4 regions of the Shewanella sp. SM71 genome follow, and region 4 is predicted to be linked to each of the others. Evidence: predicted binding sites of a transcription regulator. Region 4 holds the regulator's gene; each other region holds the start of a gene.
The links. The regulator LexA, encoded in region 4, represses DNA repair genes until DNA is damaged. The targets are predictions, from matches to a motif close to TACTGTATNNNNATACAGTA.
Positions count from the first base shown of each region.

Region 1: the regulator LexA is predicted to act here: its motif matches at 6,595-6,614, upstream of L5L97_RS07025 (YebG family protein).
Region 2: the regulator LexA is predicted to act here: its motif matches at 5,656-5,675, upstream of dinG (ATP-dependent DNA helicase DinG).
Region 3: the regulator LexA is predicted to act here: its motif matches at 6,682-6,701, upstream of recA (recombinase RecA).

Region 1 covers NZ_JAKKRW010000005.1:211,267-219,469, reverse strand. The annotation lists gene L5L97_RS07050 (DUF2835 domain-containing protein) at 1-146, opposite strand, end outside; gene pepN (aminopeptidase N) at 190-2,739, opposite strand; gene prc (carboxy terminal-processing peptidase) at 2,824-4,869, opposite strand; gene proQ (RNA chaperone ProQ) at 4,898-5,527, opposite strand; gene L5L97_RS07030 (GAF domain-containing protein) at 5,808-6,266, opposite strand; gene L5L97_RS07025 (YebG family protein) at 6,284-6,583, opposite strand; gene L5L97_RS07020 (paraquat-inducible protein A) at 6,790-7,422, shown strand; gene L5L97_RS07015 (paraquat-inducible protein A) at 7,424-8,041, shown strand; gene L5L97_RS07010 (PqiB family protein) at 8,028-8,203, shown strand, end outside.
Region 2 covers NZ_JAKKRW010000007.1:99,464-107,666, forward strand. The annotation lists gene L5L97_RS08755 (late competence development ComFB family protein) at 157-447, opposite strand; gene L5L97_RS08760 (histone deacetylase) at 481-1,389, opposite strand; gene L5L97_RS08765 (DUF2057 domain-containing protein) at 1,419-2,108, opposite strand; gene L5L97_RS08770 (primosomal replication protein) at 2,118-2,786, opposite strand; gene L5L97_RS08775 (sulfite exporter TauE/SafE family protein) at 2,777-3,550, opposite strand; gene dinG (ATP-dependent DNA helicase DinG) at 3,560-5,632, opposite strand; gene L5L97_RS08785 (DNA polymerase II) at 5,770-8,199, shown strand.
Region 3 covers NZ_JAKKRW010000003.1:88,862-97,064, reverse strand. The annotation lists tRNA gene L5L97_RS04100 (tRNA-Arg) at 1-52, opposite strand, end outside; tRNA gene L5L97_RS04095 (tRNA-Arg) at 97-173, opposite strand; tRNA gene L5L97_RS04090 (tRNA-Ser) at 196-287, opposite strand; gene csrA (carbon storage regulator CsrA) at 493-690, opposite strand; gene L5L97_RS04080 (aspartate kinase) at 809-2,065, opposite strand; gene alaS (alanine--tRNA ligase) at 2,075-4,699, opposite strand; gene L5L97_RS04070 (regulatory protein RecX) at 5,019-5,489, opposite strand; gene recA (recombinase RecA) at 5,507-6,574, opposite strand; gene mutS (DNA mismatch repair protein MutS) at 6,977-8,203, shown strand, end outside.
Region 4 covers NZ_JAKKRW010000015.1:83,274-91,476, forward strand. The annotation lists gene L5L97_RS15275 (efflux RND transporter permease subunit) at 1-265, shown strand, start outside; gene L5L97_RS15280 (ribonuclease T2) at 484-1,650, shown strand; gene L5L97_RS15285 (VOC family protein) at 1,730-2,503, opposite strand; gene mtr (tryptophan permease) at 2,652-3,908, opposite strand; gene plsB (glycerol-3-phosphate 1-O-acyltransferase PlsB) at 3,908-6,331, opposite strand; gene lexA (transcriptional repressor LexA) at 6,492-7,112, shown strand; gene L5L97_RS15305 (cell division inhibitor SulA) at 7,109-7,621, shown strand; gene coxB (cytochrome c oxidase subunit II) at 8,025-8,203, shown strand, end outside.

The sequences.
Region 1 (8,203 bases), on a different contig from region 4:
TTTTCGGTTAAAAAACGCCTAAAATGACGGCCATTAATCCACAAAATCCGCCCTTGAGTTTCACGAACCTCGACTTTATCGGCAAGCCCTTGATAATAAGGTAAGAAATCTCGATAGCTGATCGATAGTTTGAAATACAGTTCCATAATATCAAGGCAGCACAGACTGCTGCCCTCCTCCTACAAACTGCTATTTTGCCAATGCTTTAGAGACTTTTTCGTACATATCCTTAGATAAGTCAGGCAAAGCCAAAAGTTGCCCTAAACAGGCTTTTATCAATGTTTGGCGGTCTAAGTCGAATTTATGATACTGGATCAATGGCGTCACCATACGGGCCGCAACCTGCGGATTGAGCTTATTAAGGGTCATTAAGCATTCGGTTAAGAAAGCATAACCCTTACCGTCTCTACGGTGGAATTGATAAATATTACCAGCAGCAAAACTGCCCACTAAAGCACGCACTCGGTTTGGATTGCTCATACTAAAACACTTGTGTTGCTGCAACTGACGCAAACACTCAATCACATCATCTGCATCACGGGTCGCTTGCAACATAAACCATTTATCCATCACCAATGGCGTATCCTGCCAACGTAGCTCAAATGTCGTCATCAGTTCATCACGACAAGGTAAATTCCCAACATTGGCTGCCGTCAACGCACCAAGAGAATCCGTCATATTACTGGCGTTATCGAACTGAGAAATCACTAACCCCTCGGCCTCATCCGACACCCGAGCTAACCAAGTTAAACACTGATTTTTAAGGGCTCTTGCCTGCGTACTCTCTACTGCGACTAAAGAACGATATAGCGCAATCAATTCATCTTCACTATGTGAAGCGAGCTCTATTAGTACAAATTCACGTGCTAAAGCTAACGCATCTAGATCAACATTCTCTGTTTGCTCAATCAAAGCCGAAGCCGTAGGTATCGCTAATATTTCGGCGATCAATGCCGGATCAAGCTGAGTGTCTAACAACACACCTTTAAAACTATCGCGCACACGGGGATCGAGAGCCATAGCTTGTTGCTGTTGTAAACTCGCCACATTTTGCCAAATAGCTTGGCTCACTAGGGTCACAGAGGCTTCCCAACGCGCCACTTCGCTGCTAGCAAAACGCATCAAGTGGACGAGTTGATCCACATTGAATCGATATTGTAATTTGACGGGCGCGGAGAAGTTTTGCAATAACGAAGCGACGGGTTTATGAGTGAGTCCATCAAAGCTAAACACTTGTTCAGTTTGAGTAAAATTGAGGATTTCATTCACTAAAGAATGGCCCTTCGCATCTAAGAGCTCTAAGCTAAACGGAATATGCAGCGGTGATGCACAGTTCGCTAGACTTTGTTTAAGGGTCAATTGATAAACGCCCGTTTGCGCATCAAAACTGTCCATCGCAGTCACAATCGGCGTACCGGCTTGGCTATACCATAAACGGAATTGGGTTAAATCCACTCCGCTGGCATCTTCCATTGCCGCCACAAAATCATCACAGGTGACAGCTTGGCCGTCGTGGCGTTTAAAATACAGTTTCATTCCCGCCTGAAACTTTTCTTCGCCGAGCAAAGTGTGCATCATGCGGATGACTTCAGCGCCCTTGTTATACACAGTCACAGTGTAGAAATTATTCATCTCAATGACAGATTCTGGACGAATAGGATGGGACATAGGGCCAGAATCTTCTGCAAATTGCTGATTTTTGATCACTTTAATTGCATGAATTCGATTCACAGCACGAGAGCCTAAATCTGAGCTAAATTCTTGATCGCGAAAAACCGTTAAGCCTTCTTTCAAACTTAACTGGAACCAATCGCGGCACGTTACGCGGTTTCCTGTCCAATTATGGAAATACTCATGGCCTACAACCGATTCAATGCCGTGATAATCCTCGTCGGTGGCCGTTAAGGTATCTGCGAGCACATATTTAGTGTTAAAGATATTTAAGCCTTTGTTTTCCATCGCACCCATATTGAAAAAGTCGACGGCCACTATCATGTAAATATCTAAATCATACTCAAGATCAAAACGGCTCTCATCCCATGCCATGGATTTCTTAAGTGATGCCATCGCATGGTGTGCTTTATGTAAATTACCTTTATCAACAAAAACTTGCAGGATCACTTTACGACGACTGCGAGTAATGAACTCATCTTGCAATAGATCAAAATCGCCAGCGACTAAGGCAAATAAATACGCTGGTTTTGGAAATGGATCTTGCCAGCAAACATAATGGCGTCCGCCATCTAACTCACCTTGATCAATCAAATTACCGTTACTCAGTAAAAACGGGAATGCGGCGCTATCGGCTTCGATACGAACTGTGTATTTAGCTAATACATCAGGGCGATCAAGGAAATAAGTGATACGTCGAAAGCCCTCTGCCTCGCATTGCGTGCAGTAGGCACCATCGGACATATATAGCCCTTCAAGGCTCGAATTAGCTTCAGGATCGAGCTTAGTGATAATGTTAAGCTCAAACTCATCAAGCTCAGTTTCTAGAACTAATTGACCTGCACTAACATGGTAAGGCACAGCATCACCATTAACTGTCAGTGAAACAATGGTCAAATCTTCGCCATCCAACACTAAGGCTTGTGCATGTTTTGAAGTGCGTTTTATACGACTGATCGCCTGCACTTGGGTTTCATTGCCTGCCAAATTAAACGCTAAATCGATAGTCTCTATCGTAAAAAGTGGCGCTTGATAATCTTTTAAGTATTTTGCTTGAGCTTGTGTCATTTCTATCCCTTTAACGCTGATCTAAATAAGAAAAAACGCGCCATAAGCGCGTTTTGATATCGGATAAATCGACTCGACTAGCGCCTACTTAGCACTAGTTTTAGCCATTTTTTGCACATCAGCCATATCTAAGGTGATATAAGCGGTTTCGTCTAAAAATGCATCTGGCAATTCAGCGTCGTCTTTAATGTCTTCCATTGATTTAACCGGTGCTAAACCATTGGCGACTCGACGCTCGTTTGTTCTGTCGAGGACTTTTTTCTCATCGGCTTCGCGGGAAGCAATACGCTCACTTTCAACCAGAGATACTGTTTTCTCTTTGTGATGCTTTTTAAAGTCGGCAATATCTTGATTGATATAGGCAAACTCTACGCTGTTTTTTATACGGTTAAGGTGCTTAGATTCAAGGCTAGTCACTAACTCAGGCGTAACATCATTAAGCGTACCATATTGCGCCATTGGCACTTTATCCCAAGGTAAAGCATTTTTCTCTTCAGCTTCACCGTACTCGCCCGGCTCCAACGCACTTGGGTAAGCAATGTTGGGGGTCACACCTTTAATCTGTGTACTACCACCATTAATACGGTAGAACTTTTGAATCGTATACTGCACATGGCCAATTGGCTTCTCATACATGTCGTAGATACGGCCTAGGCTCTTATGCTGCTGTACTGTGCCTTTCCCAAAACTCGACTCACCGACAATCAGTGCACGGTCATAATCTTGCAATGCGGCAGCAAAAATTTCAGAGGCTGAAGCACTGTAACGGTCAACCATCACAGTCAATGGTCCTGCATAACTGGTTTTACCGTCGTTATCACGATGCGCAGACACTCGTCCATCGGCATCACGAATTTGCACTACAGGGCCCATATCGATAAAGAGTCCCGTCAGCAGCACGGCTTCCGTTAATGCCCCCCCACCGTTACCTCTAAGGTCGATGACTATGCCTTCTACTTTGGCGTCGTTTAACTTCACTAGCTCTTTTTCAACGTCCTGCGACAAATTCATATAAAAACCAGGAATTTGGATCACACCGACTTTGCGATTAGCATACTCACCGTCTTTAGGCTCAATCACCTTAGAGGTTGCAGCTCTATCTTCAAGACGAATTTTGTCGCGAACTAAGGTAACGTCGAACGGCTTCGCATTCGAACCGCCTTTCTTCGGTAAAATTTGCAAAACAACTTTACTGCCCTTAGGACCTTTGATCAGATCAACCACGTCGTCTAAACGCCAGCCGATCACATCAACAATTTCACCGCCTTCTTGACCGACACCGACAATCTTGTCTTCCGGTGACAGTTTTTCACTGCCCGCAGCAGGGCCGCCAGTAATTAAACTTTTAATGACAGTGTAATCGTCTTCGAGTTGCAGTTGAGCACCAATGCCTTCAAGGCTCAAGTTCATTTCCATTTGGAAACGTTCAGCATTGCGTGGTGAAAGGTAACTTGTATGTGGCTCAATGCTACGAGAGAAGGCATTCATCACGCCTTGGAACACGTCTTCACTGTTAGTTTGAATCAACCGTTTAATCGCGTTGTTGTAACGCTTTTGGAGGATATCAACAATCTCAGGCCATTGCTTACCTGTGAGTTTAAGATTTAGTGCATCGTATTTAACACGTTGACGCCATAACTCATTAATTTCTGTCTGGTCTTTTGGCCATGCGGCCTCATCGCGGTCGTACTCATAGGCATCACCGGGCGCAGAAAAATCCATCTCTTTATCTAATAGAGATAAAGCATAGACAAAGCCTTCATAGCGGCGCTTTTGGACGATATCAAACATTTTATAGGCAGGCTCAAGTTCACCAGAACTGAGCATGTCATCGAATTGGGTTGCATAAGGTTTAAAACTATCGACATCCGCTTGGGTTAACACATTGCGGCGATAATCCAACTGCTGCAGATAACGATCAAAAATTTGCGCAGAAAAGGCGTCATCAAGATTGAATCTATGATAGTGCGAACGAGTGTATAAGTCCGTTACCCTTTTGCTCGCAACCTTATGTTGCGCTTCCTGCTTGAGAGTGGGTAACTCGCTGATTTGAATCGTGGGTGGTACGGCCCAAGCCGAGAATCCGACAAAAACAGTGGCGATCGAGGTAGCCAAAGTGAGTTTTCGCATCAACAAGTTACTCCGTTTTAATAAATGATTACAGCAGGATATGTTCTGCTCTAACTTTAATCGTTAGGCCACTATCAAGCTGAACATGAATATCTTCCTTGTTAATGTCAGTAATCACACCGGCTACGGGTGTCATACCTAATTTAACATTGACGCGTTGTTTTTTCGTTAAATCAGTCAATTGTGCTTGAACATAATTGACGACTGGCGCTGCAGCTTTTGGTGCAGGCTTAGCAGGACGCTCAGTTTTAGGACGCTGAGGAACGGCCACCTTTTTAGGTGTTTTCTTCGCCGCGGGCTTAGGTGCAAGTGCTGCACGTTTCGCTTTGGCCTTATCCTGACTCTCTTTCAACATGGCTTGAGCATGATCAATGTGCTCTTGCTCTAACTCGCCGCAAGGTTCGCCATCCAGGTTTACGCGTTGTGCGCCTGCTTTAACGCACTTTAAATAGCGCCAGCTGCTGGTGTAACGTCTCAAGGCAACTCTGAGCTGAGTTTTACTGACTTTAGAATCATCAGCCAACCTTTCAGCCAAATCTTGAAACAATCCGATTTTTAATGGCTTAGTTTCACCTTCAGCAATAAAGCACAAAGGAAATGTTTCATACAAATACGCCAAAATTGCATTGGTGTCGGTCAACTTTTCTGTTGATTCCATCATTACTTCCACAGTCAAAAAGGGACATCGATTCGAGGTGATATATATCAGCTTCTTACATGTCGTTTATCTTCGTTAAACTCAATATTGAGTCAACGTACAAATTAGCATCCTAGCCGCGTTTACTAAAGTTAAAAAATATACCTTAACAAATTTTGTCAGCTCAAAACACTAAGCTTATTCATTGCATGCCAATCAAACCAGCTTAATGCGTGCAGGCGCATATTATAAGGCGCACGCCACCGATTGCGACTATGAATTATGCGTTATTGTACGCAAATTAATCAAATAGGCAGTTTTCAAAACTTTTAACCAGTAATTCCAGCCCCTTTTGGTCTTCTTCATCGAAACGATCGAAGATAGGACTGTCAATATCGAGCACGGCAACCACGTTACCTTGCGCACGAACTGGCACAACGATTTCAGAATTACTGGCAGAATCACAGGCAATATGACCATCAAATTGATGGACATCGGCCACTCGCTGAGTTTGATTAGTGAATGCTGCTGTACCACACACACCTTTTCCTAACGGAATGCGTGTACAAGCCACTTTACCTTGAAACGGGCCAAGTACCAGTTGTTCGCCACGCATGACGTAGAATCCCACCCAGTTCAGCTCAGTTAAATTATCATTGAGCAAGGCTGAAAAATTCGCCATCGCCGCAACAAGGTCATCTTCCCCTTCCAACAAGGCCAAGGCTTGACGGTTAAGTGACTCATAAAATTTCGATTTCATTACATTTCCTAACAATTTTATTCTGCTGCTTCGGTCTTTTTAGCCGCTTTTTTCGCTGCAGGCGGATTCGTTGGCGTACTATTAACCTGAACGGCGCCTTTAAGCAAGTTCGTCAGCTCATCTTTATTGTTAGCAAAATAGAATGCGAGCTTTTCGCCCACACTTTCATCTATACCCAAATCAGCTTTTTGAATGAAGGGGATAAGGTTATCGGCGATATCGAGCATCTTATCGTAGGCATCAGCCTCCTTCTTAGATGTGAATGTCATCTTTTCAACCCCTTCTCTGACCACGACAAACTGTGTTATTACTGCCATGACTGCCCTCGCACTGTTTTTATATACAGTAACTAGAGTGACATAGATTGAACTTGTGATGCAAGTGTTCTGATTAATCTGATATTATTAGCGTACTTTCGTTGCCAAGATTATAAAGCGCTAGACGTGGCTTAACAGCTAACTAGCACGACACTTTGTACCGATCTCGCTGTTATTACTCCTATTAGGCTAATATATATTTTTATATGCATGAAAACGCAGCAGAAAATTCAGTAACCCTATGCCGCTCCTGCGATTTAGCAGTCCGCAAACGTGCCTTGCCTAGCGGCGTTAGAGCAATCTGTCCTCGTTGCAGCACTGCACTTTATGACACGCCATACTGCTCTGTGAATGGTATGTTAGCCCTATGTATTTCTGCATTAGTGTTTTATTTCCCAGCCAATTTTTTACCCGTACTCGAGATCCACTTTTTCGGCAGTATTCGTACTACCACGGTTTTCCAAGGGGCATTTGCAGTATTTGACCAAGGCTATTGGGTTGTAGGTGTCGCCGTACTTGCCGCCGCGGTGATAGGCCCTGGCTTATTACTGTTATCGATATTGACACAGATTTTAATTGTGAAATGGGGATTGAGTAGCCTTTTTTGGCGTAACTCATTGAAGCAGTTATTAAAATTTCATGGTATCTTATCGCAGCTCACTATGCTGGAAATTTATGTGATCAGCTTCTTAGTTTCATCATTTCAGCTATCTGATTTTTCGGACATTTATTTTGGTATGGGCACATTTTGCTTCACTATGCTGTTTCTCGTGACCTTGTTTCTACAAAGAGAATACGATTTAGAACATATGTGGACGTTATTGGAAGGTCATAGCTGATATGAAACAACAAGGTAAAGATATCGGCCTATGTCTCTGTAAAGTGTGTCGCCAACTCAACAGCAGTGAACTCACGCACTGTCAGCGCTGTGAAACTGAGTTGCACGTCAGAGACTATTCCAGCCTGCAAAAAAGTTGGGCTTTGTTGATTACCGCTGCCATCTTACTGGTGCCAGCCAACATTTACCCTATCACTATGCTGACCAATCAAGGGCAAGTGCGGCACGACACCATTTTTTCAGGCATTTTGCATTTAGTGCATTCAGATATGCTGCCTATTGCCATCATAGTGTTTACCGCCAGTATTTTAGTACCATGGATTAAAATCATCGGCTTATCCATTTATCTGTGTGCGATCAGCTTTGACATTCCGATTTCAAAAAAGAAATTGATGGTGGGTTTTCACATCATCGAATGGATTGGCCGCTGGTCAATGCTCGATTTATTTGTCATCTCAATCACAGTTGCATTAGTGAACATGGGACAATTACTCGACGCGAAACCCGCGCCTGCGGCTACCGCATTTGCCTTGGTTATTCTGTTAACTCAGTTAGCCGCAAAAGTTTTAGACACTCGTTTACTCTGGGATCGATTGGAACCTCAAGATGACACAAATTGAATCGCCGAAAGTTGTAAAGAAAAAACTCTTTTCGCCCATTTGGCTGCTTCCTATTGTCGCGTTGGCATTAGGTGCTTGGCTGGGCATTAAGAGCATTAAAGAATCGGGGGTTGAAATTCAAATTCACTTTCCGAGCGCCACAGGGATTGATGTGGGTAAAAC
Region 2 (8,203 bases), on a different contig from region 4:
ATATTATTCAATATTTTAGCTTACAGGCTATTTCCGTTTTCTGCCGTTAATCATTTATAGCGTTAATATTTCTGCACAATGAGATAATCCATTACCTGCCTCTGTTCTTGCCACTGCAACGGCTAAAAATGCTCTCAATAGTAACTCTTAGCAAGATTAGCGATTTGCTTCGGCTTCTTCCTGTAATCTTTTTTGCAGATTTTGTTTAAGAAAGGCGCGGGACTTTTCGAGTGCGGTTTGGATCTCACGCTTTAATTCCTGCAGCTCGTTATAGTCTTCAAAGAAGTAAGTATCGACGAGGTGGCGTATGTAGCGCACAGGCAGTTGATTTAAGGTAACGCAACATAAGTCGGCGAGATAGTCCTCAGGAAGTTCGTCCATAAGTCCTTCATCTGACAATATTTCCATTAAAAGAACTTCGTAGTAATTACGGATTTCGAGTTGCATTGTTATGCTCCATGACGGTTTTCATTGAGTTTGCTACCACAAATGATTTGCCGCAATAAAAAGTTGGCAGTGTCTTTGGCTTAATTGTAGTGCGTCTCTGCTGTAGCCGCCGCCTATCACGGCTGCAATTGGAATATTTTCCGATTTTGCCATTGATAACACAGTTAAATCCCGTCTGAACAGTCCTTCTTGGCTGATATTGAGCAAGCCAAGATCGTCATTTTGATGAATATCGACCCCAGCATCATAAAGAATCAGATCTGGTTGATGGATTCGGATAAGGAGGGCGAGTGTTTGCTCCACGGTTTCGAGATACAGATTGTCATCGCTGCCTTTGGTTAGCTCAATATCATAGTGGGAATGCTGCTTACGATTCGGGAAATTCTCTTTGCAGTGAATCGAGCAACTGATGATCCCTTGATGTTGGTGGCTGAGGGTTGCACTGCCGTCACCTTGATGCACATCGCAATCAAAAATCAGTACCTTGTGTACTTGATGGCTTGCGATGGCATTTCTGGCCGCGAGGATAAGGTCGTTGAAAATACAATAGCCGCTGCCAAAATCGTAATGGGCGTGATGGTAGCCACCCGTGAGATGCAGGGCAATACCCTGATTTATGGCTAATGAAGCTGTGAGTGTGGTGCCAGCCACAGAATGCAAGGTACGCTCAACTAAGGCTTCACTCCACGGGAAACCAATCCGTCTTAGCGCTGCTGTTGGCAAGGTACCCGCGATAAATTGCCCTACATATTCGCGTTGATGCACTTGCATTACATCTTCTGCAGTCATGGCCGTTGGTGCGTGGAATTGTGCAGTCGTGGCAATGTGGTTATCGAGTAAGTACTGCCGTAAATGTGCGTATTTAGTGGTGGGAAATCTGTGATGGGGAGGAAGCGCCAGCTTGGAATAGCTGGCGTGATAAACCAGTGGGATCAGAGTCAATATTGACTAAACCTCGTTATCGCAAGTTGTTATAGCTGTGAAATTGCCCAGCTCATAAATTCTTTACGGGTTTTTTCATCCGCTTGTAGCCACCAGTATTGCAACATTTGTTGTGGGTTGGCTCCTGCTGCTTTAGAGGTGTCTACGGGGGCCGTGAGTGATGTTGCGTTAACGGTCGCCGATGCTGTCACGGGTGCTGGTGCAACGGCAACCACTGCGCCAGCTGCACCGGTTGCTGCAGCGGCAGTTCCCGATACGTCAACGGCTTGATTACCACTGAAAAGGCGAGAGACGAAGCTTTCTTCTTCTAAATTGGTATTCACCACTTGGTAATTGACGTTGCCTTTGTCACTACGGGTTAATTTGATTTGTGGGTTTTGCGCGTAAACTTTAGGCTTTTTAACGACTTCACCTTCGGCCGCTTGCAGATAATATTGATGGTCGCCATCAACATCTAAAGTAACGATGAAAGGTGCTGACTTAACAAAGGTTTGGCTGTCACTAAAATTATCCTCTACCATTTCATGGTAACGAATGGCGATTTTGTGAGTGCCGGGGGCCAATTCTAAGCTGCTTTTATGGTTAAATACGCTCGACTCGACTTTTTTACCATCAAGAGCAAGGTACTCAAATGACATAGGAATGTTCAGATCTGCAGCGAAGGCTGAGGCAGATCCGAGTAATACTAGCAGGCTGCTAATTGGCAAAAGTGATTTCATTGTTACTCCTTAACGGTTATTACTCTGATACGGGCGTTCGAATATTTGAATGCGATCTTCTATATAACTAATAGCTTGCCTGCATTTCCCTAGACGACGATGCATCAAAAGGATGTCATTTTGCAATTTTATTTTGTCAGCACTATGACAGTTTTCAAGTTTTGATTCCATTTCTTCAATTTTTTGTTCAAATTTTTTCGCCCAATTAAGATGTTTGTTCAATTCTTCGTAGATCTCATGACTATTTTGCATCACGTTATTGGCGATCCAATCGAAACCACTTGCTTGGTGAGACTGATTCTGGCGCTGTGCAAAACGGGCACGGCTACTGGCACGCTGCTGAGTTTTAGACTTAATGTCAATAGAAGTGGTCAGCAAGGCTCGTTTGACTGCGGTGAATCTATCTTGGATCCGCTCACAGCTCAGGGCAATGGTCTGGGGGGCGAGTTTAAGCTTAATTTGTTTTTCGAGCTGCATAATACTGCTACGAATTTGTTCAATACAGGGGCCGAGTTGGGCGCCGTGTTGGACAAACAGCGAGTGATTAAAACGCTCCGTTTCTTGCAGGAGTTTACGCTGCGGCGGCGCGAGTCGATTATCGTGTTGCAGCACTTCTTGTTCTAAGGCTTTAAGCTGATTTTTCAGCATCACCATTAATTGTTGGGTGTTCACAACCATGCGCTCCATGCCAAATTCGCTGCAATCATTAGCACGATCAAAATAAACAGTGGGCGGATAAAGGGCATGCCAAATTTAATCGCACAGCGGGCACCGATAAATGAGCCTAACATCATGCACAATCCCATCCACAAACCTATTTGCCACTGTACCTGCCCAAGCCAGCCAAAGATAGTCAATGCGGTCAAGTTGCTGGTGAAGGTCATCGCACGGGCGAGGCCGCAACTGTGCAGTAAAGGCAGTTTATACAAAGAGCCAGATGTGACGGTCCAAAATGCGCCAATGCCTGGGCCTGCAAAACCATCATAAGTGCCTAAAGCCAGCCCCTGTAGCCATTGTTGCTTGGCTGGTGGCTTGCTGGTTGGTGCTTGGCAGTTAACGTCTGACATCGCATTGGGGCTGACTAAACTGTAAATGGCGATGCCAATAATCAGCAAGGGTAGGACTTTTTCGAGCCATTGAGTATCGACTAAATAGACTAAGAAACTGCCCAATACCGCGCCGATAAAGGTGGCGATAAAAGCCATGTACCAAAATGAGGGTTTAAAGAGGTGCTTGCGATAATAGGTCCAAGCCGCCATAAAAGAGCCAAAGCTTGCGGCTAACTTATTGGTGCCTAATACGGTATGCGGTGCAATACCTAAGGTTAACAGTGCGGGGATCGACAAGAGGCCACCGCCACCCACGACGGCATCAATGAATCCAGCGATAAGACCTATGACTGCCAACAGGGCCCAATGACTGGGCTCGAGTAACAACTCCAAATTTTAATCCTACTCTATAACACGTCTAAAGGGCGGTAAGGCATCCAGTAAGGACTTACCATAGCGTTTAGTGACTAACCGCCTATCTAAAATAGTCACTCGGCCATAATCTTGCTCTTTACGCAGTAATCTACCACAACTTTGAATAAGCTTACGTGAAGCATCTGGGATCGTCAGTTGTAAGAAGGGATTACCGCCTTTGACTTTGACATATTCTGCATGCGCTTGCTCAACGGGCGAGGTTGGTACGGCAAAGGGCAGTTTAGTGACGATCAAGTTAGTCAGATAATCGCCGGGCAAGTCGAGACCTTCAGAGAAACTGCCGGTGCCGAACAAGATACTTGGTTCGCCCTTATCGCATTTAGCTTTATGATTTTCTAACAATTGTTGCCGTGGCGCATTGCCTTGGATAAGTAGCTCAGTGGTGAGTTTACCTTCAAGTAATTCAACCACTTTTTCCATCTGCCAGTAGGAGGCGAATAGCACTAAGGTTGCCATTTCGCCTTCAATAAGGGTGATGATTTGTTCGGCAAGTTCAGCCGTATAGGCATCATCCGTCGGCTCAGTGCGCATTTTGGGTAAATAAAGTGTCGCATTATTGGGGTAATCGAAGGGCGATTGTAAGGCTAAATAACGACTGCCATCGTTGAGTGACAAACCTACTTGATGCACGAAATGGTCGAAGTTATTGAGTGCGCGCAGTGTGGCACTACATAAAACCACGCCCGCGGCCTTTTGCCACAGCATGGATTCCAGCATAAAGCCGACTTCGATAGGTGAAGCGCTAAACAGATAATCCACTTGTTTACCTGTGATGAGTTCGACCCAGCGCGCCATAGGTGCACCTTTATGCTTATCTTCCTTGGCCATCATCCTCCACAATTTCTGCAGGTTTTCGAGCCTTTGCAGCATAAATCCGGTTTCGGCCAATAGTGCTTCGGATTGATGTTTAGGAATATCGCCATCTTTAATCGCCTCGGCCAGCAGTGACAGCATTTTATTAAACTGTTTGAGGGCAAGATTAGAGGTCACAGCAAGGTTTTCAGCCAGAATGAGTAATGAGTCCGGCAGTTTACCGTGCTCAAAACGCAGACGGTTTTCAGGATTAGCAAAGTGTTTGGTTTGGGTATCGCAGTAGTGGGCCACTTGATTGAGCTGGCTGATAAGATCGCCTAAATGATCTTGCATCGCCTGCGCGGGGGCAATTATATTGTTGTTCTTTATTTGGTTTTGTAACTTAGCGCAGGTTTTACCAATTTTTTCGAGCCAGTCGCATGCGCCCCTCAGCGTGGCCTGTGCACTGGAGAAATCCCGCGCCACAATCGGTAAGTGATGTGCCTCATCGATAACATAAAACACGTCTTCGGGATCGGGCAAAATCACGCCGCCACCTAGCTCTAAATCGGCGAATAACAAGCTGTGGTTGGCGATGAGCACGTCCCAAGTATCGACATCTTCGCGGGCTTTATGGAACGGGCAATTTCTGTGGCTGGCGACTTGGCGATGACAGCTGTGTTTGTCGCAGGCGATTTGTTGCCACAGGTGATCGGGCAGCGGCACGGCTAAGGTGTCGATTTCGCCGTTCCAGCGACCTTCGTTATAGTCTTTTAACAGGCCGTGCATCATAGCCACTTGGCTATTGTCTGGTTTAGTTTGCCACATGGCCATTTGTGTACTGTTGTCGTCACCGATGAGCATCGCCAGTTTCGATAGACATACATAACGTTGTCGACCTTTAACTAAGCCAAAGCGGAAATTTAAGCCGGATTGCTCAAGGAAGAAGGGCAAGTCTTTATGCAGTAATTGCTCCTGCAAAGCGACGGTTGCGGTAGCTATACAGACCTTTTTCTTGCTCGCTAATGCCAGTGGAATGGTACCGAGGATGTAAGACAATGATTTACCGATCCCAGTGCCTGCTTCGACCACTATGATGCGCCTATCTTTATCATAGTCGCCGGCGAGGGTCTTAGAGATTTCCGCCACCATATAGTTTTGTTCGCGGCGCGGCCTAAAATTAGGCAAGGCGGTAGCAATATCCTTATAGATGGCGCGGATCTGGGTTTTTACATTGTCAGGTAACATGCGTCACTACTTTATCGAATTAATGCTGTACATAATAACAGTGATTGCATAGCCTAAGAAACTTTTCTGCCATTTGGCGGCATTTTAATTGAGGAACCATCTAAATTGACTAGCTATGCGATTTGGGAACCCATGCGATGAAGTCAGAGGCTACCGCGGCCGTTAGTGTACAAGGTCGAGTCTTAACACGCCATGCGATTCATCGTCATGGGAGTTTAGTGTTGCAGTATTATCTGGCTACCGCCCAAGGCCCTGTGCTGGTGGAAGTGCAAGGCACTGAACACATTTGTTTTTGTCATCAAACTGATGTCACGGCTTTGCAGTTGCAAACGCCGGGTCAAGCATTGCGGTTTGTACCGTTAGCGCTCAAAAGCTTTAAAGGCGGCGCAGTCAGTGGTGTTTATGCTAAATCGAGCAACAGCTTACGTACCTTACAGCGCATCGCTAAAGATGCCGACATCCCCTTATTTGAAGCCGACATTCGCCCTGAACAGCGTTATTTAATCGAGCGGTTTGTGGCACTTGATGTGGCGTTTTTAGGACATTTCTCTGCGCCGACTAGCGACAGTCTTGAGGCTAACTCGCTGCCCGTGTTTATCGCCGAGCGGGCTAAGAGTATTGCCCCTTTAACGGGTGTACATTTGCGCTGTATCTCACTGGATTTTGAATGTAGCTTTGAGGGTTTACTCTATTCGGTTGCACTATATGGTCAAGACAGTGGCCGAGACGGTGAGCAAGATAGCCTCAAGCAGACTTATGAAAAAGTGATTATGGTGGGTGAGGCTGAATCAAACTCTCCCGAATATATTGAATGGGTGGCCGATGAGGCTGCACTCATTCATCGATTAATCGCGTGGTTCCATGAGTTTGATCCTGACTTTATTATCGGTTGGTCAGTGGTGAGTTTCGATCTCGCGCTATTGTCACGCCGTGCATTATTACATCGTATTCCGCTCACCATTGGCCGCGGCGGTGCCAAGCTCGATTGGAAAGTTGATAATAAGTTTCGCCCAGAAACCTTAGTTTTACCGGGCCGTGTGGTACTCGATGGTATCGATTGGCTTAAAGCTGCTTTTTATCACTTTGAGCGGTTCTCGTTGGAATTTGTGTCGCGGCAACTATTAGGTGAAGGCAAGGCCATTCATAACGTCGATAATCGCGTTGAAGAAATTGACCAGCTGTTTAAGACCGATAAACAAGCATTAGCCCATTACAATCTTACCGATAGCCGCCTAGTGTGGGATATTTTTACTCACACTCAATTGTGGGATTTTGCCCTCGCGCGTGCCGAACTGACAGGTTTAGAACTGGGACGGGTAGGGGCTTCGGTGGCGGCGTTTAATCATTTGTATTTACCGCATCTACATCGAGCCGGTTACGTCGCACCCGATGCTCCTGCGAGTGATGGGATCGAAAGCCCCGGTGGCTATGTGATGGATTCTGTACCGGGACTTTATAAGCACATCTTAGTGTTCGATTTTAAAAGTCTGTATCCCTCCATTATTCGTACCTTTTTGATTGACCCTAAGGGATTAATTGAAGGTTTGCGATTGCCCGAGTCTGACTGTGTTGCGGGGTTTCTCGGTGGGCGTTTCAGTCGGCAACAGCCCATTTTACCTAAGCTTATCCAAACATTATCTGAGCAGCGCGAAAAGGCCAAACGTGAGCACAATGCGCCTTTATCCCAAGCGATAAAAATTATCATGAACTCGTTGTATGGGGTTTTAGGTTCTCAAGGTTGTGTTTTCCACGATGCAAAGTTAGCAAGTTCGATCACTATGCGTGGCCATCAAATCATGAAACAAACCCGCGCATGGATAGAAGAGATGGGCTATCAAGTGATTTACGGCGATACGGATTCGACCTTTGTCTGGCTTGGCAGCGAGCCTGATCTCTCAGACATTAACGCCTTAGGTAACACTCTGGCGCGGGAAATTAATGCTAAGTGGCAGGCTAAGATCGGTGAAGATCATCAAGTTGAGAGTTTTCTCGAGTTACAGTTTGAACGCCACTATGAGCAGTTTTTTATGCCGACCTTAAGAGGGTCGTTAGAAGGCAGTAAAAAACGTTATGTTGGCGCGTGGCGTAATGCGAGCGATGAACTTGAGCTTACTTTTAAAGGTATGGAGCAAGTGCGCAGTGATTGGAGCCCTTTAGCGCGCAAAGTTCAAGAGTCACTCTATGAACGGATGTTTAACCAAAGGGATATCAGTGTTTATTTGGCCAGTGTGTTTGAAAAGCTGCTTGATGGCGAGTTGGATGATGATTTGGTATTTCGCAAACGTATGCGACGCAATATTGAAGATTACACGGCTAAATCTTCTCCTCATGTTAAAGTCGCTCAACAATTATGCGACTTAACAGGAGATGCCTCTTTTGGCAAGCGTGGGGCGCAGATTGATTATCAGATTACTGTAAATGGACCGGAATCCTTACTGTACAGAACGTCACCAATTGATTACCAATACTACATTGATAAGCAAATTGGCCCTATTGCCGAGCCTGTTTTTTCGATAATGAAACTAAACTACATGGATATTGCGTCAAAGCAGTTACTGTTAATATAGTGTT
Region 3 (8,203 bases), on a different contig from region 4:
TCCGACCGCCTGGTTCGTAGCCAGGTACTCTATCCAGCTGAGCTACACGCGCGACTTGTATCTAAATTTACTTTTACATCAAACACTAATAAAAAATGGTGCGCGTGGAAGGAGTCGAACCTCCGACCGCCTGGTTCGTAGCCAGGTACTCTATCCAGCTGAGCTACACGCGCACTGTTTTCTATCTTTAAGAAATGGCGGAGAAGGAGGGATTCGAACCCTCGATGGGAGTTAAAGCCCATACTCCCTTAGCAGGGGAGCGCCTTCGGCCACTCGGCCACCTCTCCGTTTTCTTGGCGCACATATTACTGTTTGACGAAAATAAGTCAAACCCTTTTTCCGAAACAGATTCCATTTGAACTGTTTTTAATCACATTGCTGTTATATCAAGCCAATGTATTGATTTACGCCAATCTTTCGGTCTAAAAAATAAAAAAGCCAGTTAAAAAACTGACTCTTCTGTTGCCGTAGTACACTTGCCAAAACAAGGTACTAAAAGTTACCACCTTCCGATGGTGTACCTGATTTTTCAGATTGAATGCGTTGGTAGATTTCTTCGCGATGAACAGAAACCTCTTTTGGTGCATTCACACCAATACGCACTTGATTGCCTTTTACCCCTAGCACTGTAACTGTGACTTCATCACCAATCATCAGTGTTTCGCCAACACGACGAGTCAAAATCAGCATTCGATAGCTCCTTTATTTCTTAATTCAGCTTACACACGGCACTCATCCGGTAGATGGGCTTATTATAAGGTCAGCTTAGTACAAATTAATAGTATTCAATACTCAAACGGTTATTTAATTACACCTTATTTAGCTCGAAAGCGTGATGTAACGCCCGAACCGCCTTGTGTAAGTCCCTTTCATCGATAACGGTTGATAATTTACTCTCTGACGTCGTGAGTAACTTAGCATGAATAGTTTCATTACCCAAGACTTCTAACATCTTAGTCAATAATCCCATTTTTGCCTGTAAACCTTTGCCAACTAAAGATACTTTTGCACGTTGACGTTCGATAATCAATGGCCCGAGTGCGAGGCTTTCACTTAAGCCTTCGAGCTCATTAAGTAGAGTATCGACCTTAGCTTCAGCGAGCATAAAACTGACGCGACCCGAAGGATCATCCTCATGGATCCTCAATGGAGAAATAAATTCCACATCGATTTCCAATCGCGTTAAGCAGCCTAACAGCGCTTGATAACGTTCACTGGTGGTAAACAGCCCTTCAATCGTTAGCGTTGCCAGCGCCTTATTAATCGCGATACCTTGCACTAACGAGGCAATCGTTAATTCCGACTCGTCGCCAAATTGGATTAACGTCCCCTGCCCAGCTTCAAAGCTCGACAATACTCGCAGCGGTACGCGAAAACGCTCGGCGTATTCAACAGAATCGGGATGCAATACTTTAGCGCCGAGCTTTGCCATTTCGAGCATCACATCAAACCCAATCACATCGAGGCGACGTGCACTGCTATCAATATTCGGATCTGTGGTAAATACCCCAGCCACATCGGTAAAAATCTGGCATTCATCGGCTTCTAACGCTGCCGCTAAGGCTACTGCAGTGGTATCTGAACCACCGCGTCCTAAGGTGGTCACTTCGCCTTGAGGATCGATGCCCTGAAACCCTGCAACGATCGGCACAACACCATCGGCAAGCAAAGACTGCAAATATTCAGTATCAACTCGCTCAATGCTGGCGCGGCCAAATTGACTATTTGTATGAATTTGCACTTGATCGCCCGTAAGGGATTTTGCTTTTATGCCGCGACGTTGTAGCGCCATCGACATCAAAGCAATACTCACTTGCTCACCCGTCGAGACTAGCATGTCTAACTCGCGCGCCGAGGCGCGCGGATTAATTTGTGCTGCAAGTGCAAACAGGCGATTCGTCTCACCCGCCATCGCGGATAAAACTAAGACTTGCTGCTCACCATTGTGAGCTGACTTTGTAATCTGCTCAGCGACCGCTTCGATACGTTCAATAGAACCCACCGAAGTGCCGCCGAACTTTTTCACAAAAAGCTTGCTACCACTAAGCTTTCGTTTTTGGGGCACAGCAACCTCTTAAGCTAGACGCTCAGTAATCCAAGGTAATACTTGAGCCAATGCCGCATCCAGATTTTCTGGCTGGCTACCGCCCGCTTGAGCCATATCAGGACGACCACCGCCTTTACCGCCCACTTGTGCAGCGACCATAGCGACGAGCTCACCCGCTTTGACTTTACCGATCAGATCGTTACTTACACCCGCGATCAGGTTAACTTTCCCTTCCTGCGCAGTGCCAAGCACGATAATGGCCGATTTCAATTTCTGTTTTAATTCATCTTGCAAGCCACGTAATGAACTTGCCTCAACGCCGTCTAATTTTTTGATCAGTACGTTAACGCCATTAACTACAACGGCATCACCCACTAAATCAGCACTCGCTGCCGCCGCTAGCTTATCTTTCAACTGCGCCATTTCTTTTTCGAGTTGCTTCATCTTATCGAGCTGCGCTTTTAACTTAGCCACCACTGAGTTGGCATCGCCTTTCAATAAGGCAGCGGCTTCTTCCAGTTCAGCTTGTTGCTGCGCCACATAAGCCATAGCAGCAGCGCCAGTCACGGCTTCGATGCGACGTACACCCGCAGCAATACCTGCTTCAGAGGTGATTTTAAATAAGCCGATATCGCCAGTGCGACCCACATGGGTACCGCCACACAATTCGATAGAGAAATCGCCCATAGTCACAACACGCACTTGTGAATCATATTTCTCACCAAAGAGTGCCATAGCGCCTTTCTCTTTAGCTTCATCTATGCCCATTTCAGCGGTTTTCAGCTCATGGTTACGACGAATTTGAGTGTTAACTAATTCTTCAACTTCTTTTAATTCAGCAGCTTTTACGCCTTCGAAATGGGAGAAGTCAAAACGTAAACGCTCAGGATCAACCAAAGAACCTTTTTGCGAGACATGAGTACCGAGCACTTGACGCAGTGCGGCATGCAGTAAATGCGTAACAGAATGGTTTAACTGAGTACGGTGACGCAGTTTTTTGTCCACTTTCGCTTCAATAACTTGGCCAACGCTCAAGCTACCTGTAGCCAAAACACCTTGATGGCCCGTTGCTTGACCATACTTTTGCGTATCGTTTACCGTAAACTCAATACCGTTTGCAACCAATTGGCCTTTATCGCCTACTTGACCGCCAGATTCCGCGTAGAAAGGTGTTACATCGAGCACGACAACGGCTTCATCACCCGCTTTGATCGCCGTCACTGACTCACCATTTTGATAAATCGCGGTGACCTTAGCTTGGCCCGCTAATTCGGTGTAACCAGTGAATGCGGTTTCAGCATCGATTTTCAGCGCTGCGTTGTAATCTGCACCAAAGTTACCAGCAGCTTGGGCGCGGCTACGTTGCTCAGCCATGGCGACTTCGAAACCTGCTTCATCGACAATGATGTTGCGCTCACGACAGACGTCAGCGGTCAAATCCATTGGGAAGCCATAGGTGTCATACAGCTTAAATACGGTTTCGCCGTCTAAAGTGTCGCCTTTCAACTCGTTTAAGGCCGTATCTAAAATACCTAAACCACGTTCAAGCGTACGGGCAAATTGCTCCTCTTCCGCTTTCAGCGCTTTTTCAACAATGACTTGCGTCTCAGCTAACCCTTTAGCCGCATCGCCCATCACCGCAATCAAAGATGGAACCAACTTATAGAAGAAAGCTTCGGTCGCGCCCAACTTGTTACCATGGCGAACTGCGCGGCGGATAATGCGGCGCAGCACATAACCGCGGCCTTCGTTCGACGGCATAACGCCATCGGCAATAAGGAATGCACATGAACGGATATGGTCGGCAATGACGCGCAGTGACTTCTCGGTTAAATCGCTTACGCCGATGATTTCTGCCGCTTTAGCGATCAAAGTACGGAAAATATCGATTTCGTAGTTAGAATGTACGCCCTGCATAATCGCAGCAATACGCTCAATCCCCATACCTGTATCAACCGAGGGCTTAGGCAAAGGTAACATTTCACCCGATGCTTGACGGTTGTACTGCATGAAAACGATGTTCCAGATTTCGATGAAACGATCACCATCCTCTTCAGGACTGCCAGGACGTCCGCCCCAAATATGATCACCATGATCATAAAAAATCTCAGTACATGGACCACAAGGACCGGTATCACCCATTTGCCAGAAGTTATCTGACGCAAAGGCAGCACCTTTATTGTCACCGATACGTATGATGTTCTCGGCAGCGACACCAATTTTTTTATTCCAGATTTCAAAGGCTTCATCATCTGTCTGATAAATAGTGACGCACAGACGTTCCTTCGGCAGCTTTAACGTTTCAGTTAAAAAAGTCCAGCCCAAACGAATCGCTTCTTCTTTGAAATAATCTCCAAAACTGAAGTTACCTAGCATTTCGAAAAAGGTGTGATGACGTGCTGTGTAACCAACGTTATCCAAATCGTTATGTTTACCACCGGCGCGTACACAACGTTGAGCAGTGGTCGCACGCGTATAATTGCGTTTGTCCATGCCAAGAAACACGTCCTTGAACTGGTTCATGCCTGCATTGGTAAATAAAAGTGTGGGATCGTTGCCTGGCACTAATGAACTACTGTCCACAACTTGATGACCATTGCTGCGGAAAAATTCGAGGAAAGCGCTTCTGAGCTCTGCTGTAGTTTGATACATGAAATCATCCTGAATTGGGTAAGCATTACCAGCTACGCCTTAGGCTAGCCGTATTTCTATTTGCCCAGCATTATAAGCAGACTAAGGAAGGACGACCAGTCTTGATTGGTGATATACACATCAGGAATTTAATATTTTAGCGTGAATCGCCCACACCAGAGTCACTAGAAGCAAAACGACAAGATAAAGCACAAATAAAGACGGTGTAAGTTTATCGCGGCACGGACAATATTTAAGCAAGTGAGTCTAATGTGGAGTACGAAATGGACAAGACTCATTGATGATATTTAGATGAGCTTTTACAGTCTTAGCTCCAAATTTAATAATTTTCATCGAGATCATTGGGATCTGAATCTAGTGCGTAAGTGATTTGATCGTAGCTAAAGCCTTGGCCCATTAAAAAACGCACTCGTTTGGCTTTTTCCTTCACGATGAGATCCCGAGCTTTAGAGCCCTTCACTTCTGTTACGCGAGGAACACCGTATTTTTTGGTGGCTTTATCTTTTGCTAGCTCAAACCAGTCACAATCACAATTAACCAAAGCGGCTTCAATACAGTCTTTAGATAAGCCTTTCTGTGCGATGGCTTGGCGGATGCGTATTGCACCGTGGCCTCGACTGATGTGGCTTCGCACCAACAGTTCGGCATAACGAGCATCATTAATAAAACCGGAGGATTCGCAAGCATCGAGTACAGGTTCGATATCGTTAATTTCGAAACCTTTTTCGAGCAATTTATCGCGGATTTGTAAACGGGAATAATCGCGGCGCGCTAACAGCGCGACCGCAATTTGATGGGCTGACTGACTCAGAATACTTCGCCTGTCTCTAAATCAATATTGTCCTCAGTACTATCATCAGCTTTGGCAGCCAAGGCACTCGGATTACTCAAAAGCAACTCACGTAGCGTCTTGTCAATTTCAGCAGCAATAGTTGGGTTTTCAGTCAGATATTTGCCAGCATTAGCACGACCTTGGCCGATTTTGTCACCTTTATAGCTGTACCAAGCGCCCGCTTTTTCAATCAACTTATGGGCTACGCCTAAGTCTACTAACTCACCAGTACGGTTAATACCTTGGCCATAAAGGATTTGGAACTCAGCTTGCTTAAACGGCGCTGCAACCTTATTTTTCACCACTTTAACGCGAGTTTCGTTACCGACAACTTCATCGCCGTCTTTAATGGCACCAGTGCGGCGAATGTCTAGACGAACAGAAGCATAAAACTTCAGCGCGTTACCACCGGTTGTAGTTTCTGGGTTACCGAACATCACACCAATTTTCATCCGAATTTGGTTGATGAAGATAAGTAAGGTGTTAGATTGCTTTAAGTTACCCGCAAGTTTACGCATGGCTTGGCTCATCATACGCGCCGCTAGGCCCATGTGAGAATCACCAATTTCGCCTTCGATTTCAGCTTTAGGCGTTAATGCCGCCACGGAGTCGACTACGATAACGTCAACAGCGCCTGAACGAGTTAAAGCATCACAAATCTCAAGCGCTTGCTCGCCGGTATCCGGTTGTGAACACAGCAGGTTATCAATATCTACGCCCAATTTTTTAGCATAAATAGGGTCTAGTGCATGCTCTGCATCGATAAAGGCACAGGTTTTGCCTTCACGTTGCGCTGCCGCAATCACTTCTAAAGTCAGTGTTGTTTTACCTGATGATTCAGGACCATAGATCTCAACGATACGACCCATTGGCAAACCGCCAGCACCTAAAGCAACGTCCAGAGACAGAGAACCGGTAGAAATGGTCTCAACATCCATAGAGCGATCTTCGCCCAGCTTCATGATGGAGCCTTTACCAAATTGTTTCTCAATTTGGATCAATACCGCAGCAAGTGCTTTCTCTTTATTTGGATCGACCTTCATTCCTGTTCCCTCATCAAGACAAGCATTAAGCTGTCAAAAGTGATATTCAATTTACAAACGGGTAATTCAAAAAGCCGCGCTTTTTGTCTTAATTCTGCTGACTAGTATACTGTACAATCATACAGTATCAAGACCTGTGACTGAATTATTTTTAGCTGATAGGATTTTTAATATGGCCAAGGTTTTAGCGAATATCAAATCAGATAATAGCTCCCTTTGATCAATATCCATCGTTAAGGGCTCAATTTTCACTAAATTATTGCTAAGATTGGCGCAACAAATTTTGCGTGGTCTTTTTAGCTGAAAATTGTACAGCAGTCTTCCGCTTCCATAGCGCTTAATCACCCTTAACCACACAAACTGTATCGCCTTTAGGCAGCCACAACGGACGATAACGATTTAATGAATGTAATTGATACCGATGATTTAGAAAAACATACTCCTATGATGCGTCAGTACTTGACGATGAAAGCAGAACATCACGATATGTTGCTGTTTTATCGCATGGGTGACTTCTACGAGTTGTTTTATGACGATGCTAAACGCGCTTCTGAGCTGTTAGGCATTTCACTCACTGCGCGCGGTAAAAGTGGTGGCGATCCTATTCCGATGGCGGGGCTTCCTTACCATGCTGTGGAAGGCTATCTTGCAAAATTAGTTCAAATTGGTCAATCAGTTGCGATTTGCGAACAGATTGGCGATCCCGCGACATCTAAAGGGCCAGTAGAACGTAAAGTGGTGCGAATTGTCACGCCAGGCACTTTAACCGACGAAGCGTTGCTACAAGAACGCCAAGACAATCTGTTAGCCGCGGTTTATCAAGGTAAAGTTGGTTTTGGTTATGCCACATTAGATGTTTCATCCGGACGTTTTGTGATTGCAGAGCTCGACACGCGAGAGTCATTAGAAGCAGAATTGCAACGCACTAATCCCGTTGAAATTCTCTACAGTGAAGACTTTGGCGAACTAGGTCTACTTAACGGTTTTAAAGGTAAACGTCGTCGCCCTGAATGGGAATTTGATTACGATACGAGTATCAAGTTACTGCTAGCTCAGTTTGGCACTAAAGACTTACATGGTTTTGGTATCGCAGATGCACGTTTATCACTGCAAGCTGCGGGTTGCTTGATGCAATATGTCAAAGACACACAGCGCACGGCACTGCCCCATATCAATGCCATTATCCGCTTCAATCAAACCGATAGCATAGTACTCGATGCGGCAACTCGCCGAAATCTAGAACTCACTCAAAACCTTGCCGGTGGCCGCGATAATACCTTAGCCGCAGTATTAGATAACACGGCAACGCCTATGGGCAGTCGTATGTTACAACGCTGGATCCATCAGCCTCTGCGAGATCCTAAGCAAATTAAGGCGCGCCAACAGGCGGTGACTGAACTCCTCGATACCGCAGCCCACGAAGGTTTGCATGAGCAGTTAAAGGCACTTGGCGATATCGAACGTATCATGGCAAGGTTAGCCCTGCGCACTGCCCGTCCAAGGGACTTTGCACGTTTACGTCAAGCTCTGGGCTTATTGCCTGAATTACAACAGAGTTTAAGTACACTGAGCGCGCCGCACACGACTCAATTGCGTCAACACTTAGGCGAGTTCCCCGCTGAGCAAGCC
Region 4 (8,203 bases):
TAATTACCACAGCGTCAGCGACTTAAAAGAAGCGTTAATGGAAGGTGCCGTTATGCGGATCCGCCCCAAAGCCATGACGGTAGCGACCATCTTCTTCGGCCTACTCCCCATTATGTGGGGTGCAGGATCGGGTAACGATGTGATGCAGAAAATTGCCGCACCTATGGTCGGCGGCATGGTTACGGCCCCATTACTGTCACTGTTTGTACTACCCGCGCTTTATCTACTGATTTATTCGCGTAAATTAAAGAAAGACGCGGCGTAATTGAGTGTACGGCGCTAGAACACCGATAAAAATCCCCTCAAACCATTAAAGTTTAAGGGGATTTTTTCATTCAATCAGATTAAAAATCTAATTTTGCAACAGTGCCATATACCACTCTGGGTAAAATAAGCCTCTAAGTTTATAGCGCTTATGTGTACCATTGACTCAGTGCCACACAGAATTGACTCAATTCACTGCCGTAGGAAGGATCCCATCACATGACCAAGTCATTTTGTTTAACCATCAGCCGGATATGGCCGCAAGCACTTTCCCTTAAAACCCCATCACGTGCGTTACTTGCTGCATTCGGTTTATGCGCTGCGCTCATCATTACAGCACCCGCCTTTGCCGCACCCGCAACCGGTGAATTCGTTGCCGACAAACGCTGTGAGCTATTTCAATCGAAAAATAAGCAGACGAATCCAGACCAATGGCAGAGCAATATTGGTGAGCGCTACCCTGTACTTGAAATCCTCGGCAATAGCGCTAAACCTGATTGGCTAAGAGTGCGCACCAATGCGGTGAAGTCTCCCATGCGTTGGATCAGCGGCGATTGTGGTCAATATCTATCTAATGTTGCTGGCAGTAATTTATCAACACCTGCAACGGCGGCGGAACCGGCACAAACCACCACGGCATCAGACATCAAAGCAAAAAACCGAGATAGCCTTAAAGAGCATGGTACCCCAGAGAAACGCCAAGGGAATCAATGCCAAATTGGTGGTGAATTCGATGCTAACGTGCTCGCATTAAGCTGGCAAAGCACCTTTTGTGAACTCTATGGCCGCCGTAAAGCCGAATGTCGCGCCCTCAGCCAAACGCCAGAAGCGAGCCAATGGCAACACTTCAGCCTGCACGGACTGTGGCCGAATAAACAACAATGCGGCACGCGATATGGCTATTGCAGCACAGTCAAACTGCAACCGAATGATTTCTGTACTTATCCAGAGTTTGAACTGAATCCATCGGTGCGCAAAAATTTAGAAGAAGTCATGCCAAGCGCCCAATATGGCACCTGTTTAGAACGCCACGAATGGTGGAAACACGGCACTTGCCGTAGCCAAGACCCTAACGAGTACTTTTTATTGGCAACCCAGCTGACCCAAGCGGTCAATGCCTCGGCATGGGTACAAAAATTTATTCATGACAACATAGGTAAGAGTGTCAGTAAAAGTGAGTTAAACCAAAGTTTTGATAGCAGCTTCGGTCAAGGCGCTCACACTAAAATGAGTCTTGAATGTGGCAAGGGATTACTAAGTGAAATCCGCATTAACTTGCCCGAAGTCATTAAAACCTCTGACTCCTTACCTAGCCTACTCGCCAAAGCCAACAAGGCCTCAAAAGGCTCCTGCCCTGAAACAATCATGATTGATAACGCTAATTAAACAAATAGTTAGACAAATAAAAAAAACGGCGATTTAGCGTCGCCGTCTTTAACCTTAATGACAGTCCTTAATATGGCTGTCACATCTGATTAAGCTTGATCACCGCAAAGGTAGCGCCTTGGGCGTCAGCAATGACAGAAAATCGTCCCACATCAGGGATATCACTAGGCGGAATGCACACTTGCGCGCCTAAGCTTTGGGCTTTCTCAGCAAACGCATCGCAATCCGCCACCACAAAATAGAGCAGCCAGTGGGGAGAAATGTCGCCCCATTCAGGCATTATCGTCATCATACCGCCGATGGATTGACCATCAAGCTGCCATTCTGAGTATTCAATGTCAGGCATGTCACTTGGCATGTTGGTCCAAGGGAAGATTTTGCAGTAAAAGGCTTCTTCAGTACGCGGCTCTTTGCAAGCCAGCTCAACCCAGCAAAGGGTATTGAGTTCACCCTGACGGCGAGCACCTATGTGGTTCTTCGCTTGCCACAAAGCAAAGCGTGCGCCTTCAGGATCGCTGACCTGCGCCATCACGCCCGCATCACCCACAATATGCGGCCCCATGTGCACTTGGCCGCCCGCCGCTTGAATCGCTGCAATGCTGGCATCCATATCATCGACGGCAAAGTAGATACGCCAGTGGCTGGGGATATGTGCTTCCGACTCAGGGATTTGATACATGGCGCCTAAGTCATCTCCCGCTAAATTAAATAGCGAAAAGTGACCTTCAGGGATCGGCATTTCGACCGAGTTCCAACCAAATAACGCTTGGTAAAATGCTGTAGCCCCCTGCCAATCATGGCTTGCAAGTTCAACCCAACATGCATGTCCTTGTGCGTACTGAGTCATTTTCATTATCGGCTCCTTTGTTTTAACAATCATTCGAGTTAAGCCTGAGTTTGTATTTCTGTCCAGTATTCAGGTTAAAAAGATCTGTAAGACAAAACTCAACCGCTAAAGACAAAAAAGCCCTCACATGGAGGGCTTAAATCATCACAACAAATTAGGAATATTGCGGCAGTAAATTTGCCATCGCGAGCAGATGACATGCACCCGTGACTATGCCAAATAACACCACAAGAATAATCAGCGGTGTACCGCCTATCACTCTAAAACCTGTGCTATCGGGGAACAACTGCCGCGATTTATAGGCCATCAGCGCTGGGACAATTACCGCCCACACTGTCGCCGCTAATGCCGCAAAGCCAATCGCCACCAAGAAGCCATCGGGAAACAGTAATCCTAAAATCGTTGGCGGCACAAAGGTCACTAACGCGGTTTTCATTCGGCCAGAGCGTGAATCATCAAAACCAAATAAATCGGCAAGATAATCGAACAGACCTAAGGTCACCCCTAAGAAAGATGAAGCCACAGCTAAGTTAGCAAACAGGGTCAACATACTGTTTAACCAGCTACTCGCCATCACCTCAGACAAAGCGCCCACCAACACCCCCATATTGCCGCCTTGGGCAATAATGTCGATAAACTGGCTGCGGGGAATATTACCCATAGTCGCCACTAACCAACAGGCATAAATCACCAGCGCGATAAAGGTGCCGACGAAAATCGCCTTGATAATGGTGGAGGAATCTTTGCCGTAATACTTCACTAAGCTGGGAACGTTACCATGGTAGCCGAAGCTGGCGAGACCAAAGGGCAGCGCCGCCCACAGATAAGGTGAAAAACGGTTATTACCATCGGGTTCGAGCAACTTAGTCACATCAATTTCGATCAATAAATTGCCGATCGCGAGGAAGAAGGTAATGATCATACCGCCGAGCATAATCGTGGTAATCCGATCCACGGCTTTAGTACTGATCAACACTATGCTCGCTAATACTATGGCGAACACCAGCCCTGCCACGCTTTGCGGTAACTCAATTCCCATGCCCTGCAAGCTGTGATTCACAATCGAACCACCGCCGCTGATATAGGCATAGGTCAAAATATACAACACGAAAGCGATAGAAACGCCGTTCACTATCCGCCAAAACTGCCCAAGAGTTTGCTTGCTTAAGGTATCGAAGCTAGCACCGAGTTCGAAATGTAAATTGGTTTCGAGCAACAATAAACCCGACATCAACATGCAAAACCAAATGCCCAATAACATCAAAATCGAATAGCCAAACCACATACCTGCACCGACCACCGGCAGAGAAAACATCCCAGCACCTACGGTCGTGCCAGCAATAATCATGGCACCACCGAGCAAGGACTTACCTGCGGGCTTATGCTTAGCCGCATTCATATGATTTGCCATTAAACTGTGTGCTCCGCGGTGACACTCGCCACTATCGTTTGTCTCACTGACGGACGTAATAAGCTATTGGCCTGATCTCGTATGCGATTGATATTGGACTTATCTTCACTATCCGCCAGATATCCCAATTCTTTAAGCTTCACGCTCAAAGTACCGTAGAGTTTTTTATCGTAGAACTCAGGCGCGGTAATACCATGTAAAGCCCCTAAACGCTGGGCGAGTAAATGGCTCTCAGACTCAAGTTCTGAGCGCTCCATTTTAGGTCTGTTCGCTAACAGATTGAAAATAATAGCGTAGCGTTGCAGAGTTTCACTCACTGAACTGGCTAACAACAATAATTGGCTTGAGTGCTCAGGCACGACAGTTAAGGTATCAGTCTCAACCACTAAATCTTGCCCAATCAGGAAATCCAGCACTTGCTCAACATAGGCTGGTAAGTCTTTAATTCCCATGAAGAGTTCGGCTTTTAGCAGTGGATAAAAATCGGCAACGATTGAAACCACTTGCTGGCGCAGGATCTGTTCATTATGGGTTAAACAACTCGCAATTAATGAAGGAACAATAAATAAGTGAATGATATTGTTACGATAGTAAGTCATAGACACAGCCTGACTCGCTTCAATAGACACTATTTCCCCTAAAGGATCGGCACTAACAACAAACTTGTTCAGCTCTAAACCTTGCTGCACTAAATGCTTACCATCACCTTCGGCAACAGATGTATAAGAAGTGTAAGGCACTTTTTTGAGTAGGGTCAGATACAAATCAAGCTGACGCTCCAGCAGACTACGTTCTAAGGCGTTTTGATCTGTCGCCAGTAAAACTAAGCTAGTCAAAGTCACAGAACTCGCGGCTGCGGCATCATTGATACGCGTCATCACCCGATTAGCCAGCACGTTTACCGCTGGCGTTAACCAACTTGGTTTCTGCTCGGGATCATCGGCCAACTCAGCACGCCAGTTTGGCGCACGCTCATTTAAGAAATTTTGCAGGGTAATAGGCTCGCCAAAATTCACATAACCTTGGCCAAAATTACCTAATTTGCGAATGGCACCGAACACCTGCCACACAGATTCTTTTTTCTTTTTCTTACCGCTTAACTCTTTATGGTAAGTCGCCACTTCCATCACATGGTCATAGCCTAAATACACAGGCACAAGTGTGACAGGACGTTCAATACCGCGCAGTACGCTGTTCATCGTCATGGCGATCATGCCAGTTTTCGGCGCCAACAGACGGCCAGTACGTGAACGGCCACCTTCGGAGAAGTATTCCACTGAATAACCTTTAGCAAACAGCTGATCTAAATACTCACGAAATACTGCGGTGTACAGCTTGTTACCATTAAAACTACGGCGGATGAAGAAGGCACCACCGCGACGGAACATAGGTCCCGCGGGCCAGAAATTGAGGTTAATGCCAGCAGCAATGTGCGGCGGAACCATGCCTTGATAATACAAAATATACGATAACAGTAGGTAATCCATGTGGCTACGATGGCAAGGCACATAAACAATTTCGTGGCCGTCGTGGTGCAGCTGGCGAACTTGCTCGGCACCTTTAATGTTGATCCCGCTGTAAAGCTTGTTCCACAGCCAAGTTAAGAAACGCTCAGCAATACGCACTAAACTGTCTGAGTAATCGGCTGCTATTTCATCGAGGTACTCAATAGCCGTCTCGCGCGCTTGGGTCTCAGAAATCTTTTTACTGGCGGCTTCTTCTTGAATCGCTTTGCGCAGCGACTCAGATTTGAGTAACGAATGAAACAGTGCTTGGCGGTTTGGCAGCACAGGCCCTGTCATTACCTTACGTTGACGACGGAAATGCACGCGTGCAACCCGTGCTAACTTATGGGCAATCCCCATGTCGGTGCCATGTTCGTCAGCCATGTAACGCAGGGATACGGCATTCGAAAACTGCACGAAGTTATGTCGACCTAAGAACAAAATCATCAAGCACTTGCGCAGCCAAGTCGGGTTTTCCCGCTCAAATACGGCCGCCTTCATAGTGTCGTCTTCTTTCCCTGGCGTGCGACCCCAATACAAGCTCACGGGTACCAGTTGAATATCTAATTCAGGACGTTCCTTATGCACGGCTAACAAACGCATAAAGCATTCGAGGAAAGGCTCATTACCAGCACGTTCGCCAAACAGTGGCTTACGTCCTTGAAGACAGACAACCCGAGGCGCAGTCACACCATTAGCCACTAGAGGCTCATAAGGGCTTGGTAAGCCTAACTTAGCCGTTATTTCGCTCAAAGCAGCGATGTCACTGAGGGATTCTGTTTTCATCACATAAACAAGGGGTCTGGAAGCATCCAGATTCAGATCGGCAAAGGGATCCTGAGGTACCACAATAGTGTGCACTAAGTGTTTTTGGATCCAACGTAATGATTTCAACCAAAGAGAGTCGTGTTTAGGCATTATTCTTATGCAATTAAGTGCGTTTACTAGCCCGATAGAATACCAGACTATGGGCAATATTCGCTAATTCTCTCCAACATAGCTAAAAAGTGGTTAATACTTGCGCTGCAAATAATACTGTATATACTAACAGTAACTGTATAGAAAAACAGGAAACACCATGAGACCTTTGACGCCACGCCAAGCTGAAATATTAGAGCTAATTAAACGAAATATTGCCGATACTGGCATGCCACCCACTCGGGCAGAAATCGCAACCCGTTTAGGTTTTAAGAGCGCCAATGCGGCTGAAGAACATCTTAAAGCGTTGGCAAAAAAGGGCTGCATTGAGATCATGCCAGGCACATCTCGAGGCATTCGTCTGCCTGCGGAAATCGAAGATTTGACTGAAACAGGTTTACCGCTCATCGGCCAAGTGGCCGCAGGTGAACCTATCCTCGCCCAAGAACATGTTGAACAGTACTACCAAGTCGACCCAAGCATGTTTCATCCCGCCGCCGATTTTTTACTGCGAGTAAAGGGCGACAGCATGAAAAATATCGGTATTCTCGAAGGTGATTTGCTGGCAGTTCATAAAGTAGAACAAGCTAGAAATGGTCAAGTGGTTGTCGCTAGAGTCGATGACGATGTCACTGTTAAACGTTTCGAAAAAAAAGGTAATGTAGTCTATCTACATGCCGAAAATGAAGATTACTCCCCGATTAAAGTGGATTTAGGCTTCCAAAGTTTAACAATTGAAGGACTCGCCGTCGGTGTGATCCGTAATGGAGATTGGCTATGAATAAACTACTTGGCAATGCCCCCCGCCATCCGGGCCTGTGGCTCGATGAAGTCCGTGATGCTGACTATGACTGGCACCATGCGCCCATCGCCTGCATGCCAACTAAGACTCAAGGTCGCCAAGAATTAATTCATCTGAGTGCACAACTCGCTCAGTTAAGCCAACAGGGCCGTTGGTTAGTGCTCATCAACCCTCCAAGTATTGGCTACAAGCAAATGCTCGCCAGCGCAGGTGTGCGTATGGATAGAGTTTTGCTGGTACATGCTAAAGATGAAGTCGAAACCCTGTGGGCGATGGAGAAAGCCCTAACAAGTGGTACGTCCAGTGCAGTCATTACTTGGACTCAATCATTGGATGCGCGGGATAATCGACGCCTACAAATCGTGGCTAAAAGTGCCCGAGCTATGGGCATAGTGCTTGAAGACGTAAACAGTCACTTACATGCCGACGTACGCATTGAGCAAGGCAATCTCTTCGGTCAGCAATCTTTTTTTAGCGCTGTACATTAAATATTCATTTAATTTTTTACCTTGAAAGCCGCCTCACCTATGAATGTGAGGCTTTTTTTTGGCAATTTTTCAGATAATTAGATAAATAAGTGATCTTGATCAATATTTAAACAGCAAGTATGGTTGGTTAAGTCGGTGATGATATATCACCTTCCGTGGTCAATGAATCGAGTATTTATCGAACTCGAAGCGCCACTAAAAATAGAGAACAGATTTATTTCAGCAGTATGTGCCAGCGTGGCTAATTACCAGCAGTAACAATACTTGATTAAAAGTAACAGCCGCCAACGCACGTTGAAGTCAAAAAAGCTTTTTTGGGAACTGAAGAGTTTGCATAGAGTTGAGACTTACTGTGTTGCTCTTCTTTGTAGTTGCTATTCGCAATTGGCAGAGGAGAAGTCTTGTGAAGCAATTGTTGTATTGTTTACTCGTGGTGCTTTTCGCACCACCGTTGACCGCCGCGGACATGCGGTTCAACATGACCCCTGGCGTGACCGAGATCAGTGGCAAGGTTTATCACTTGCACATGACCATCTTGTATATCTGCTGCGCAATAGGCCTAGTGGTCTTTGGCGTCATGAT